DNA from 4 places in the Mesorhizobium sp. LSHC412B00 genome. Region 3 is predicted to be linked to each of the others. Evidence: predicted binding sites of a transcription regulator. Region 3 holds the regulator's gene; each other region holds the start of a gene.

Region 1 (3,070 bases), on a different contig from region 3:
GACATCGCTTCCCACTTCTCCGAGAGGTTGTTCTTGTCGTTCGGCTTGCCGTCATGCAGGCCGAAGCGGCCGAGTTCCTTGTTGTCGTTGATGTCTATGAACGGCGTCAGCTTGGCCGGCGTCACCGAGGGGTCGAGCACCCCCTTGGGCGCCACCGGCTTGTCGGCCGCATCGAAGGCGCCGCCGGCAATGTCGGTGGCGCCAGAGACGTCGACGACGAAAATCTGGCGCAGCAGCGAAGTATCGCCCTTCACCCCCTGGCCGTTTCCGCTGTCGCGCGCCAGCATCAGGAAGGTCTTCTCGGACAGCGCCACGATTTCGCTCTGCGCGGCGACCTTGGTCTTGTCCTTGGCGTCTTTGAACACCGGCAGCGGCACGGCATATTCATGCACCAGCTTGAGATGGGCCGGGTCGGAGGCGTCGTAGACCAGCGCGCGGGTGTTCTGGCGCGTCGCGGGCGAATCGCCGCCATCCTGGCGGGGCGCCGACTGCAGCACAGCGATCAGCGACTTGCCGTCCGGCGTCAGCGCCATGCCTTCGAGGCCTTGATTGTTCTGGCGGCCGGTTTCGGGATCCTTCGGATCGGGTTCGACTGCACCGGGGCCTGGATTGTCGGAGGCGAAGTTCGGCCCGCCCTTGCGCATCGGCACCAAAGCGGCCGGCGGCTGCGTTGCCGACAACAGATGGCCGTCGGCCGAGAAGCGGTAGATGTTGGGGCCGTATTCGTCAGAGATGAACATGGTGCCGTCGGGCAGCCGCGCGATCGCCTCATTGTCGAGCGCCAGCTTGCCATTGGCCTCGGGCAGGATCGGCAGGTCGCCATTGGCCGCGCGCTCGCCGTTGAGCGGATCGAGACCGGTGGCGTCTGCGCCCTTGTCGTCGGTGAGCAGCAGGGAATCGGCTAGCGTCGCCTTGACGCCTGTCTGTTCCTGGCCGGCAGTGGGCGTGGCGCCCAGTGCGGTCGGCGTGAATTCGATATGAATAGTGTTGAGGCGCGGCCGGTAATCGGTGGTGCCGACGACATTGTAGCCACGGTCCGGCAGCAACCAGAGCGAGCCCTTGTAGCCGTCCGCGCCACGGGTCCAGCTTGCGGCGTCGATCGACATGCCGGAGCCGGAGCCGAAGGTCTCGCCGAACTTGTCCTTCTGATCGGCCGGAATGCGGCCGACGCCGACCAGGCCCTTGTTGACGAAGCCGCCAACGGTGGCGGTGCTGTCGGCAAGGGCAGGGGTCAGGGCGGTAAACAGCGCCAATGCGGCGCCGAGCGACACGGTTCGGTGCAGATTTTTCATGGAGATCCTTCTTGTGACGGAACGGGCCGGAACGGCCGGATGACGAAGCCGCCGCAATCGACGATGCCGCGCCCACCGATGAGCGGTCTAGGACGCGAAGATGATAGTTGCGTGACAGACCGTGTCGCACGCGCTCCGGAACCATTTTCCAGCCTGATCCGTTGCACGCGAGCCCAAGCGTCGCCTGCGATGGCCGGTCGAGCCCCGGGCCTAGGAGGGATAAATGGGTTTCGATCAGTATCACGAGCCACCGGAAGAACTGACGCAGGAGGTGCGGACCTTTGCCCGCATGATCACCTCGTTGATCGAAGAGGCCGAGGCGATCAGCTGGTACGAACAGCGCATGTCGGTCGAGAAAGACCCTCAGGCCAAGGCGATCATGAAGAACGCGCAAGGCGAGGAGTTCAAGCATTTCGGCATGGATCTGGAATTCCTGCTGCGCCAGAAGAAAGACTGGCGCACGGAACTGAAGGAAATCCTGTTCACCACCGGCGACATCGTTAAGGCCGGCGAGCGGGGCGAGAAGAAGGTGGATTGAGGCCCGCCGGCCTTCCTCCGCGGCGGATCAATCGCTGTCGCGGGCGATCAGCTCCAGCGGCCAGACTTCGCGGATGATGCGCGGACCTTCCGGGCCGGCAAAGGCGGGAAGCGAGGCCAGCAACATTTCGGCCAGCCGCCGGCCCATCGGCTCCAGCGACGGACGGAAGGCGGTCAGCGCCGGCGAGAAATAACGGCAGAGCGGCGTGTCGACGATGACGATCACCGCGATGTCGTGGCCGGGCCTGATGCCCATTTCGGCCAGTGCCTTGCAGCCGCCGAGCGCCATTGCGTCATTGTTGAAGATGATGGCTGTGGGCCGGTCCTTGGACAGCATCACGCGCGGCGTCACCTGGTAGCCGCCTGCCTCGTTGATGAACCCGTCGGCGATCAGGCCGGGGTCGACTTCGATGCCATGCCGCTCCAGCGCCTTGCGGTAGCCGTCGAGGAACAGGTAGCCGAAGTTGAGATCAAGCGAAGGGCGGATGGCGGCAATGCGGTGGTGGCCGCGCGCGACCAGCCGGTCGACGGCTTCATCACCCGCCCTCTCGAAATCTATATCGAGCGAAGGATAGGTGTCGTCGCCGGATTGACTTCGGCCAAGCGTGGCGAAGGGAAAGCCGGCCTTGCTGAGATAGTCGATTCGATCGTCTTCCCGCCGTGTATTGGCCAACACGACCGCGTCGGCCCGGCGCGTCTCAACCACGCGGCGCAGCCTCTCCTGCTGATATTGGCCGGGCTCGCCCATGACGACCATCAGATCCAGGTCATCCTCGGCCAGTCGGCCCTGCAGACCGATCAGGAACGGGATGAAGAACGGTTCGCCATATTGCTGGTCGCCCGGATGCGGCTGCAGCATGAAGGCGATCGAATGGGTGGTGCCTTGCCGCAGACTGCGGCCGGACTGGTTGGGCGAATAGTTCAATTGCTTGGCGGCGGCGAGCACGCGCTGGCGGGTGTCGGCATTGACGTCGGCGCGGCCGTTCAGCGCCCGCGACACGGTGCCGATCGAAATGTTCAGGTGACGCGCAAGGTCATGGATGCTGGACGCCAAGGACAGTTCTCCCCCTGTCTTGGCTAGCACCGGCTGCCGCCCAGGCCAAGGCTTCGGGATGATTTTCGCTGGCAGCCGATTGACATTCTACGCCATCGGGTGTGTTCTCGTAAACGTTTACGGAGAAACGTTTACGGTGATGCCGGAAATGCCGTGACATTCGGTCTGGAGGGACCGGACGGGAGGA
Region 2 (3,070 bases), on a different contig from region 3:
CATCACCGCATAGACGCGGCCGGTCACCGGATTGGTCTCGATGTCCTCGGGCCGGTCCATCGGCGTGGCGCCGAGCGCATCTGCCGCAAACCGCGTCTTCAACAGCACCTCGGCCTGGTCGGCAAAACCGTTCTCGACGGTAAGCTTGCCCTGGCCGTGCACCAACGGCAGCCACGTCATCGAGCCATCGGCATCGAAGCGGGCGACCGACAGCACGCCATCGTCGAGCAGATCGGCGCCGGAGGCCGGGTTGGCCTTGTCATAGGCCTTGGCCGAGACGAAGCGGTACATATATTCGAAATAGTCGTCGTCACCCATATAGACGACAACGCGGCCGTCCTTGTTGAGGACCACGGTCGAGGCCTCATGCGACATGCGGCCAAGTGCCGTGCGCTTCACCGGCCTGGACTGAGGATCGTAAGGGTCGATCTCGACCACCCAGTCGAAGCGGTTGGCCTCGTTCGGTTCCTTGTCGAGGTTGAAGCGGTCATGGAAGCGGCCGCGGCCATAGATGTCGGAGCCGTCGAAGCCGTAACGGTCAAGCAGGTCGGCGGTCGGCGCCCTTTTCGGGTCGCCGCCGAAAATGTCGGACACGCCTTCCTCGCAGGTCAGCACCGTACCCCAGGGGGTGAAACCGCCGCTGCAGTTGTAGCTGGTGCCGAGCACTTTGGTGCCAGTCGCGTCGGCCGAGGTCTTCATCAGCGCATGGCCGGCAACCGGTCCGGAAACGGTCATTTCGGTGTTGGCGGTGATGCGGCGGTTCAGCGGACTGTCGGCTACGGTTTCCCACTTGCCGTCCTTCAATTCCACCTCGACGATCGAATGGCCCATCGCGGCCATGCCGAGATCGACCTGTTCCCTGGTCATCGTCTTGCCGGCATCGCCCTCGGTCATCCCCGGAAACATCACATTGGGCGAGATGTATTCGTTGTTGACGCAGAGCAGGCCATGATCAGAATTCACCGTGCCCTTCGGCAGCGGCATGAAGGCGATGTAGTCGCAATTGTAGCCGAAGCGCTTTTCCTGTTCCTCCGCCGCGACCTTGTTGCCGTCGAATTCGGCGAGGCCAGCTGCAAGCGGATCGCCCCAGCGCGCGACGATGGTCGTCTCATAGCCTTCGGCGGCGGCATGGGTCTTGTCGTAGACCCGCTTCAGTTCGGGAAAGCCGAGCGTCGACTGCGCTGCGGCGGCATGCGTTTCGCCGGCAAACAAGGAGCCGACAAAGCTGCCGCCGGCAATCAGCGCGCCGGAGGCGAGGCTGCCTTTCAAAAGAGACCGGCGCGAGACGCGCTCGGCAATGATTTCGCGGATGACGGGGGAGGATGAAGACGGTGTATTGGCCATGGTGTCTGCCTCTCAGGGTGGATGTTACGGCGCACCGTTGCCCCTAGTCTGCTTAGGCAACATTCACATGACATAAGAGGAAGGTTTTGCCGCAACTGGGCGCGGCACTACGCATCGCTCAGCCCTTGGTGCAGGTCGAGGCGGTGAAGGCGCCGTCGGGCTGCTTCAGAATGATGTCGAATGACGGGGCGGTCTCGCCGTCCAGTGTTGCCTGTGTCATGGAGACGGAGTTGCCACCGGTGGTATAGCCGCCCAGCGGCCCGAGCCAGGTGATCTCGCCATTGGCGTTCATCTGATAGTTGTAGCCTTGCAGCGCCGTTCCGAACGTCACCGGGCCGGTATAGACATTGCCCTTGATAGTGATGTCGCCGAGGTTGAGGAAGGCGCCGAGCAAATAGACCTCGCAATGATAGGTGCCGTCAGGAAGTTTGCCCTCGCTGAAATCGGCGCGCGCGGCGCCGCTCGTTGCCATCAGCAGCAGGATGCAGGAAATGCGTGAGATGCGAGATGTCATGACGTCTCTCTTTTGAAGGGCGAGCTTGCCCTATTTTTGCGCGGTGCCGCAACATTGTTCGCCCGGAACCCACGGCCGGAGATCAAAAACTAGGCATTTGTCTCAATTGGACGAAAATTAGGCAAAAGTCGTGTGCGCTGCGCAAATTTGCCTCAATCAATTTTTACCGGCTGCCTTTGTTGTTTCTCAGGCTAATATACCAACCGGCTGATAACGCTCGGCTATTCCATCTTTGTGAGCGGCGCCTTCGCGTTTGGCACGGCAGTTGCTTTGCATTGTCGCGGTGCAATCAAACAGCTTGGGAGTCTTCGGTATGAGGGGTAATTTCTCCACAATAACAAAAATGTTTTCGGCGGGCGTGATCGCCGCCGGCCTGTCGATGTCGTCTCCGGCCAAGGCCGCCGAAGACACGATCAAGGTCGGCATTCTGCATTCGCTATCGGGGACCATGGCGATTTCGGAGACGACGCTGAAAGACGCCATGCTGATGCTCATCGAAGAGCAGAATGCCAAGGGCGGTCTGCTCGGCAAGAAGCTCGAGGCGGTCGTTGTCGATCCGGCCTCCAACTGGCCGCTCTTTGCCGAAAAGGCGCGCGAGCTGATCTCGAAGGACAAGGTCGACGCCGTGTTCGGCTGCTGGACCTCGGTGTCGCGCAAATCGGTGTTGCCGGTGTTCTCGGAACTCGACAACATCCTGTTCTACCCCGTCCAGTATGAGGGCGAGGAAAGCGAGCGCAACGTGTTCTACACCGGCGCCGCCCCGAACCAGCAGGCGATTCCTGCCGTCGATTATCTCATGAGCGAGGACGGTGGCTCGGTGAAGCGCTGGGTGCTGGAAGGCACCGACTACGTCTATCCCCGAACCACCAACAAAATCCTCGAGGCCTATCTGAAGGCCAAGGGCGTCGCCGCCGAAGACATCATGGTCAACTACACGCCGTTCGGCTTCTCCGACTGGCAGACCGAAGTCTCCGCAATCAAGAAATTCGGCTCGGCCGGCAAGAAGACCGCCGTCGTCTCGACCGTCAATGGCGACGCCAACGTTCCGTTCTACAAGGAACTCGGCAACCAGGGCATCAAGGCCGAGGACATCCCGGTCATGGCCTTTTCGGTCGGTGAGGAAGAACTGGCCGGTCTCGATACCGCGCCGCTGGTCGGCCATCTCGCTGCCTGGAACTATTTCGAGAGCGTCGACACACCCGAAAACAAGAA
Region 3 (3,070 bases):
CCATGCTGTGGTCGCCAATCACGCCACTGACCGACATTGCCTTCGCCGACATGTTGGAAGCGGAATTCGGCATTCCTGCCACCATGGAGAACGACTGCAATATGATGGCGGTGGCCCTGCAATGGCGCCAGCCCGAGCGCTACCGCGACAATTTCATCGCGATCCTCTTGTCGCACGGCATCGGCATGGGGCTGGTGCTGAAAGGCGAACTGTTCACCGGCACCCATTCCTCGGGCGGCGAGTTCGGCCACATGATCCACCGTCCGGGCGGCGCGCTCTGCCGCTGCGGGCGGCGCGGCTGCGTCGAGGCCTATGCCGGAAACTACGCCATCTGGCGCAGCGCCAAAATGATGAGCGAAGATGCCGAGCCGGTCGATATCGGCGACGCTGATATGCGCGCACTCGCCGCGCGCGCCCGCGAAACCGATGGCCCGGAGCGCGAAGCCTATCGCAAGGCCGGTGAGGCGCTCGGCTTCGGCCTCGGCAGCCTGTTTGCGCTGATCGACCCGGCGCCTGTCGCCATGGTTGGCGTCAGCGCCGCCGCCTTCGACCTGATCGAGCCGGCATTGCGCGAAGCGATCGCCCAGACCGCCGGCGGCCAGCACTCGAAATCGATCTCCTTCGACACCGAGCCCAACGAGCTGCCGCTGATCCGCGAAGGCTGTGCCATGCGCGCGCTCGGCTTCGTCGATCAGGAGATTTTCGCGCCGGGCATTCAGGCCAAATCCGGCAAGCATGTCGCCTGAATGGCCGGCAACGGCGCGACGCGCAGCATCCTAGTCTTCCCTGATCGCGTAGCCGGCGCCGCGAATGGTACGGATGACATCCGGCATGCGGCCGTTGTTGACCGCTTTGCGTAAGCGCCCGACATGGACGTCGACGGTTCGCTCGTCGATGTAGATCGTCTCGCCCCAGACATTGTCGAGCAGCTGGCTGCGCGAGAACACGCGGCCGGGATGGCGCATCATGAATTCGAGCAGCCGGAACTCGGTCGGTCCGAGCCTGATCTCGCTCTTCTTGCGGTAGACACGGTGCGACTCGCGGTCGAGCACGATGTCGCCGACCTTGAGCACGCTGGACAGCACTTCCGGCTTGGCCCGGCGCAGCAGCGCCTTCACGCGCGCCATGAACTCCGGCGTCGAGAATGGCTTGACCAGATAGTCGTCGGCACCGGTGGACAGGCCGCGCACGCGATCGCTTTCCTCACCGCGCGCGGTCAGCATGATGATCGGCAGCCGCTCGGTTTCGGGCCGCACTCTAAGCCGCCGGCAGAGCTCGATGCCGGAAACAGCGGGCACCATCCAGTCGAGCACCAGGAGATCGGGCACGTTTTCCTGCAGGCGGATCTCGGCCTCGTCGCCGCGTGTCACCACCTCGACGTGATAGCCTTCGGATTCGAGGTTGTAGCGGAGGAGCACGCCTAGCGGCTCCTCGTCCTCCACGACCATGATGCGTGGCGCGATCATAGGCAGTTCACCCTCATCAGGCCGGCGTGGCCATCGCCGTCTCGTCCTGCTTCGGACGATTGGCGGGCAATTGCTGGCCGGTCAGCACATAATACGCATTTTCGGCGATGTTGGTGACATGATCGCCGATGCGCTCAAGATTCTTGGCGCAGAACAAGAGATGCGTGCAGGCGGTGATGTTGCGAGGGTCTTCCATCATGTAGGTCAAGAGCTCACGAAACACGGACGTGTATTTGACGTCGATGCGCTCGTCGTCATTCCTGAGTTTTGCAAGAGCTGCCGCATCGGTGGCGGCATATTCCTCGACGACGCCTTGCACCTGGATCAGCACCAGCTGCGCCATGGCATCGATGGAGTGCGAGAGGTCGCGCGGCGTGACGCTCAAGCCCACGGTGCCGACGCGTTTGGCGATGTTCTTGGCGAGATCGCCGATGCGCTCGAGGTCGCCGGCCATGCGGATCGAGCCGACCACGGCGCGCAGATCGTTGGCCATCGGCTGGCGCTTGGCGATCAGCGTGATGGCGCGGTCGTCCAGTTCGCGCTGGCGCGCATCCATGATGGCGTCGTCGGAAACGACACGCTGTGCCAGCGCATTGTCCGAATTGAGCAGCGCCCTGGTCGAGCCGCTGACCATCGAGCCTGCCAGATCGCCCATGTCGCCGATCAGCTTGCTGATCTGCCCGAGCTCTTCATCGAAGGAGGCGACGGTATGTTCACCCATGATCTTGGTCCTCGTGCCTGAAAATTCACCCGCCGGACGGCTCAGCCGAAGCGGCCGGTAATGTAGTCCTGGGTGCGCTTGTCGTCGGGGTTGGTGAACATCTTGTCGGTGGCGCCCTCCTCGACGAGATAGCCGAGATGGAACATCGCCGTGCGCTGCGACACGCGCGCCGCCTGCTGCATCGAGTGGGTGACGATGACGATCGTGTAGTTCTGGCGCAGTTCGTCGATCAGCTCCTCGACACGGGCGGTGGCGATCGGATCGAGCGCCGAGCAGGGCTCGTCCATCAGGATCACCTCCGGCGACACGGCGATGGCGCGCGCGATGCACAGGCGCTGCTGCTGGCCGCCGGACAGGCCGGTGCCGGGCTCCTGCAGGCGGTCCTTGACCTCGTTCCAGATCGCCGCCTTCTTCAGGCTCTGCTCGACGATCTGGTCCATGTCGGACTTGCGCTTGGCCAGCCCATGGATGCGCGGGCCGTAGGCGACGTTCTCGTAGATCGACTTCGGGAACGGGTTGGGTTTCTGGAACACCATGCCGACGCGGGCGCGCAGTTCGACGACATCGATGTTCTTGTCGTAGATGTCGTCTTCATCGAGCGTGATCTTGCCGGTCACCCGCGCCAAATCGATGGTGTCGTTCATGCGGTTGAGGCAGCGCAGGAAGGTCGACTTGCCGCAGCCGGACGGGCCGATCAGCGCCGTCACCTGGTTCTGACGCACGTCGAGATTGACGTCGAACAACGCCTGCTTCTCGCCGTAGAAGACGCCGACCTTGTCGCCGCGCATCTTGATGACTTCGTTCGACTTGGCGTTCATTTTGTCGCCCACTGCATTCTCAAGGGACTGTTCGGTCATGATGTTCATACCAAATTGCCTTTTTT
Region 4 (3,070 bases), on a different contig from region 3:
ATGGTAGTTGCCGGTGCCGAGATGTACATAGTTGCGCAGCTTGCCGTCCTCACGCCGCACCACGAGCGACATTTTCGCATGGGTTTTCAGTTCGAGGAAGCCGAACACGACCTGGACGCCGGCGCGTTCGAGGTCGCGCGCCCAGCGGATGTTGGCTTCCTCGTCGAAGCGCGCCTTGAGCTCGACCAGGGCGGTCACCGACTTGCCGGCCTCGGCCGCGTCGACCAAGGCGCGCACGATCGGGCTGTCGTTGGAGGTGCGGTAGAGCGTCTGCTTGATTGCCACCACCTCCGGGTCGGCCATTGCCTGGCGCAGGAACTGGACCACCACGTCGAAGGATTCATAGGGGTGGTGGACGACGATGTCCTTCTCGCGGATGGCCGCGAAACAATCGCCGCCATGCTCGCGGATGCGCTCGGGAAAGCGCGGATTGTAGGGGGTGAACTTCAGGTCGTCGCGCGGCACGGCGACGATCTCGGAAATCTGGCTGAGCGCCAGCGGGCCGGTCAGAACGCTGATGCGGCTCGAAGAGACGCCAAGCTCGCCGGCGACGAACTCGCGCAATTCACCGGGCATCGACTTGTCGAATTCGATGCGGATGACCGAACCGCGGCGGCGCCGCTTCAGCGCCGTCTCGAACAGGCGCACGAGATCTTCCGACTCTTCCTCGACCTCGATATCGCTGTCCCGGATGATGCGGAAGGTGCCGGAACCCTTGACCTCATAGCCGGGGAACAGCTTGCCGATATAGAGGCCGACAGCCTCCTCCAGTGGAATGAAGCGAACGTGCTGCTTGCGGTCGGGCAGGCGGATGAAGCGCTTCAGCGCCACCGGCAGGCGCAGAAGCGCGCTCATCTCCTCGCCATTCTTGCGGTGGCGCAATTGCAGCGCCATCGAGAAGCCGAGATTGGGAATGAACGGAAACGGATGCGCCGGGTCGATCGACAGTGGAGTCAGGACCGGGAAGACCTGGTCCTGGAAATGATCTTCCAGCCAGACTTTCTCATCCTTGGTCAGTGCATCGCGGGTGATGCTCTCAATGCCTTCCTTGTTGAGCAGCAACATCAGCGCCGAAAGGCTGTTCTGCTGGTCCTCCTGCAGCCGCTCGACCTCGCGCAGCAATTGTTCCAGCTGCTGCTCCGGCGTGCGGCCGTCGGGGCTCTTGAGCGCAATGCCTTCGCGCACCTGGCCGGCAAGGCCGGCGACGCGGACCATGAAGAATTCGTCGAGATTGGCGGCTGAAATCGACAGGAAACGGACGCGTTCGAGCAGCGGATGGTGCTGGTTCTGGGATTCCTCGAGCACACGCCGGTTGAACTGCAGCCAGGAGAACTCACGGTTGACGAACCGATCGGGGTTGCCGCCCTCGGGGCTCGCCACCTCGACATTGATGAATTCGCTCTGCACCGGCTTCAGTTCGTTCATGGTTCCTGCTCTTCCCCCGCCAACCGTCCCTTGGAGCGCCGCTGGACGTGCCATGCCTCTAACACGCTTTTGTGGCGCATGACCCTTCGGCGAAAACCGTTCCGATTTCAGGGACATGCACTTAACCGGCTCAACGTATCCTCTGACAGGCTTTTGCGACAGTTTCATTTCATCGATCTTGCAAACAGGCCTGTTATGTTCCAGATGCTTTTCGACGAGATCAAGGAGACGACGATGGCAGGCGGTTCCATTCCCCATTTCCAGAACGATGCGGGCCATCCGGCAATCGACATCGGCGTCAAGGAATTCATGTGCACCGGCGCCAACCCGCCCTTCGACCACCCGCATGTGTTCCTCGACATGGGCGACGACAATGAAAAGGTCTGTCCCTACTGCTCGACGCTCTACCGCTATTCGGCGAAGCTGAGGGCGACGGAAACGCTGCCGGCTGGTTGCCTTTATATCGACCAGGCCGCCTGATCCTTCCGCGACAAGCCCGATGGAAGACATCAGGTCCCGGCAGGTCATAATCGCCGGGGCCGGCATCGCCGGGCTGACCGCTGCCCTTGCCTTCGCCGGACGGGGTTATCCGGTAAAGCTTATCGAACAGGCACAGCACCTCGAAGCGGCCGGCGCCGGCATCCAGCTTTCGCCCAACGCAACACGCATTCTTGGAAAACTCGGCGTGCTCGACCGACTGCTGCCCGCAGCGTTGCGGCCGGAAGCGGTCGTGCTCAAGGACGCCGGGACGCTGCGCGAACTGGCGCGGGTACCGCTCGGGCACGCCGCCGAAGCGCGCTGGCAGTCGCCTTATCTCGTTGCTCACCGCGCAGATCTGCAGGCAGCGCTGTTGGCGCAAATGGCTGAACGGCCGGAGATTGAGTTCATCACTGGCGCCCGCGTGACCGGCATCGTCAAAGACGCGCAATATGTCGCCGTGACCGCCGAAGTGGACGGCCGCGAGATCGAGGCACGCGGCAAACTGCTGGTCGGCGCCGACGGCGTCTGGTCGGCGGTCCGGGCGCAACTCGCAGGCGAGGACTTCGTCAAAAGCCGTTTTTCGGGCGAACTCGCCTGGCGAGTCACGATCGCGGCCGAGAGCGCCTCCGGCGAAGCCTTTGTCGCGATCGGCGCCGCCGAATGCGTCACCACGTTCCTGCATCCAGGCTTCCACATGGTCGCCTATCCCGTCAGCAAAGGCCGGGCCTTCAATCTCGCCGCCTTCACCAAGGGCGAGCGCATGGCCGAAGGTTGGTCGGGCCATGCCGATCCCGCGATCCTCACGGCTGCCCTGCGCGGCACCGCGCCGGGCCTGACGAAGCTTGTGGCACTGGCCGGCCCATGGACGGCCTTTCCGATCCACACCGTCGAACAACAGCGGTGGACGAGCCCGCAGGGCATCGCGCTGATCGGCGACGCTGCGCATGCGATGACGCCGTTTGCCGCACAGGGCGCGGCAATGGCGATCGAAGATGCCATCACGCTTGCCGACGCTATCGCCGATTTCCCTGGCGATCTGCCCAGAAGTTTTCGAATCTGGGAAAATCTTCGGCGGCCGCGTGTCGCCAAGGCCGCGCGTCGTGGGGCCGTAAACCGCCTCGCCTGGCATGCTGCCGGCCCGGTGGCGATCGCCCGCAATCTGTTC

Evidence for each region. The regulator PhoB, encoded in region 3, activates phosphate uptake and scavenging genes when phosphate is short. The targets are predictions, from matches to a motif close to TGTCATNNANCTGTCAT.
Region 1: the regulator PhoB is predicted to act here: its motif matches at 1,393-1,409, upstream of X757_RS159845 (esterase-like activity of phytase family protein).
Region 2: the regulator PhoB is predicted to act here: its motif matches at 1,401-1,417, upstream of X757_RS147480 (PhoX family phosphatase).
Region 4: the regulator PhoB is predicted to act here: its motif matches at 1,581-1,597, upstream of X757_RS137070 (RNA degradosome polyphosphate kinase).

The regions. Positions count from the first base shown of each region.
Region 1 covers NZ_AYWB01000002.1:70,477-73,546, reverse strand. Annotated here, with positions in the region: gene X757_RS159845 (esterase-like activity of phytase family protein) at 1-1,292, opposite strand, end outside; gene X757_RS159850 (hypothetical protein) at 1,516-1,830, shown strand; gene X757_RS159855 (LacI family DNA-binding transcriptional regulator) at 1,858-2,883, opposite strand.
Region 2 covers NZ_AYWB01000008.1:275,007-278,076, reverse strand. Annotated here, with positions in the region: gene X757_RS147480 (PhoX family phosphatase) at 1-1,344, opposite strand, end outside; gene X757_RS147485 (hypothetical protein) at 1,463-1,858, opposite strand; gene urtA (urea ABC transporter substrate-binding protein) at 2,172-3,070, shown strand, end outside.
Region 3 covers NZ_AYWB01000015.1:55,416-58,485, forward strand. Annotated here, with positions in the region: gene X757_RS142125 (ROK family protein) at 1-746, shown strand, start outside; gene phoB (phosphate regulon transcriptional regulator PhoB) at 777-1,466, opposite strand; gene phoU (phosphate signaling complex protein PhoU) at 1,483-2,187, opposite strand; gene pstB (phosphate ABC transporter ATP-binding protein PstB) at 2,229-3,053, opposite strand.
Region 4 covers NZ_AYWB01000027.1:29,605-32,674, reverse strand. Annotated here, with positions in the region: gene X757_RS137070 (RNA degradosome polyphosphate kinase) at 1-1,425, opposite strand, end outside; gene X757_RS137075 (zinc-finger domain-containing protein) at 1,660-1,905, shown strand; gene X757_RS137080 (FAD-dependent monooxygenase) at 1,925-3,070, shown strand, end outside.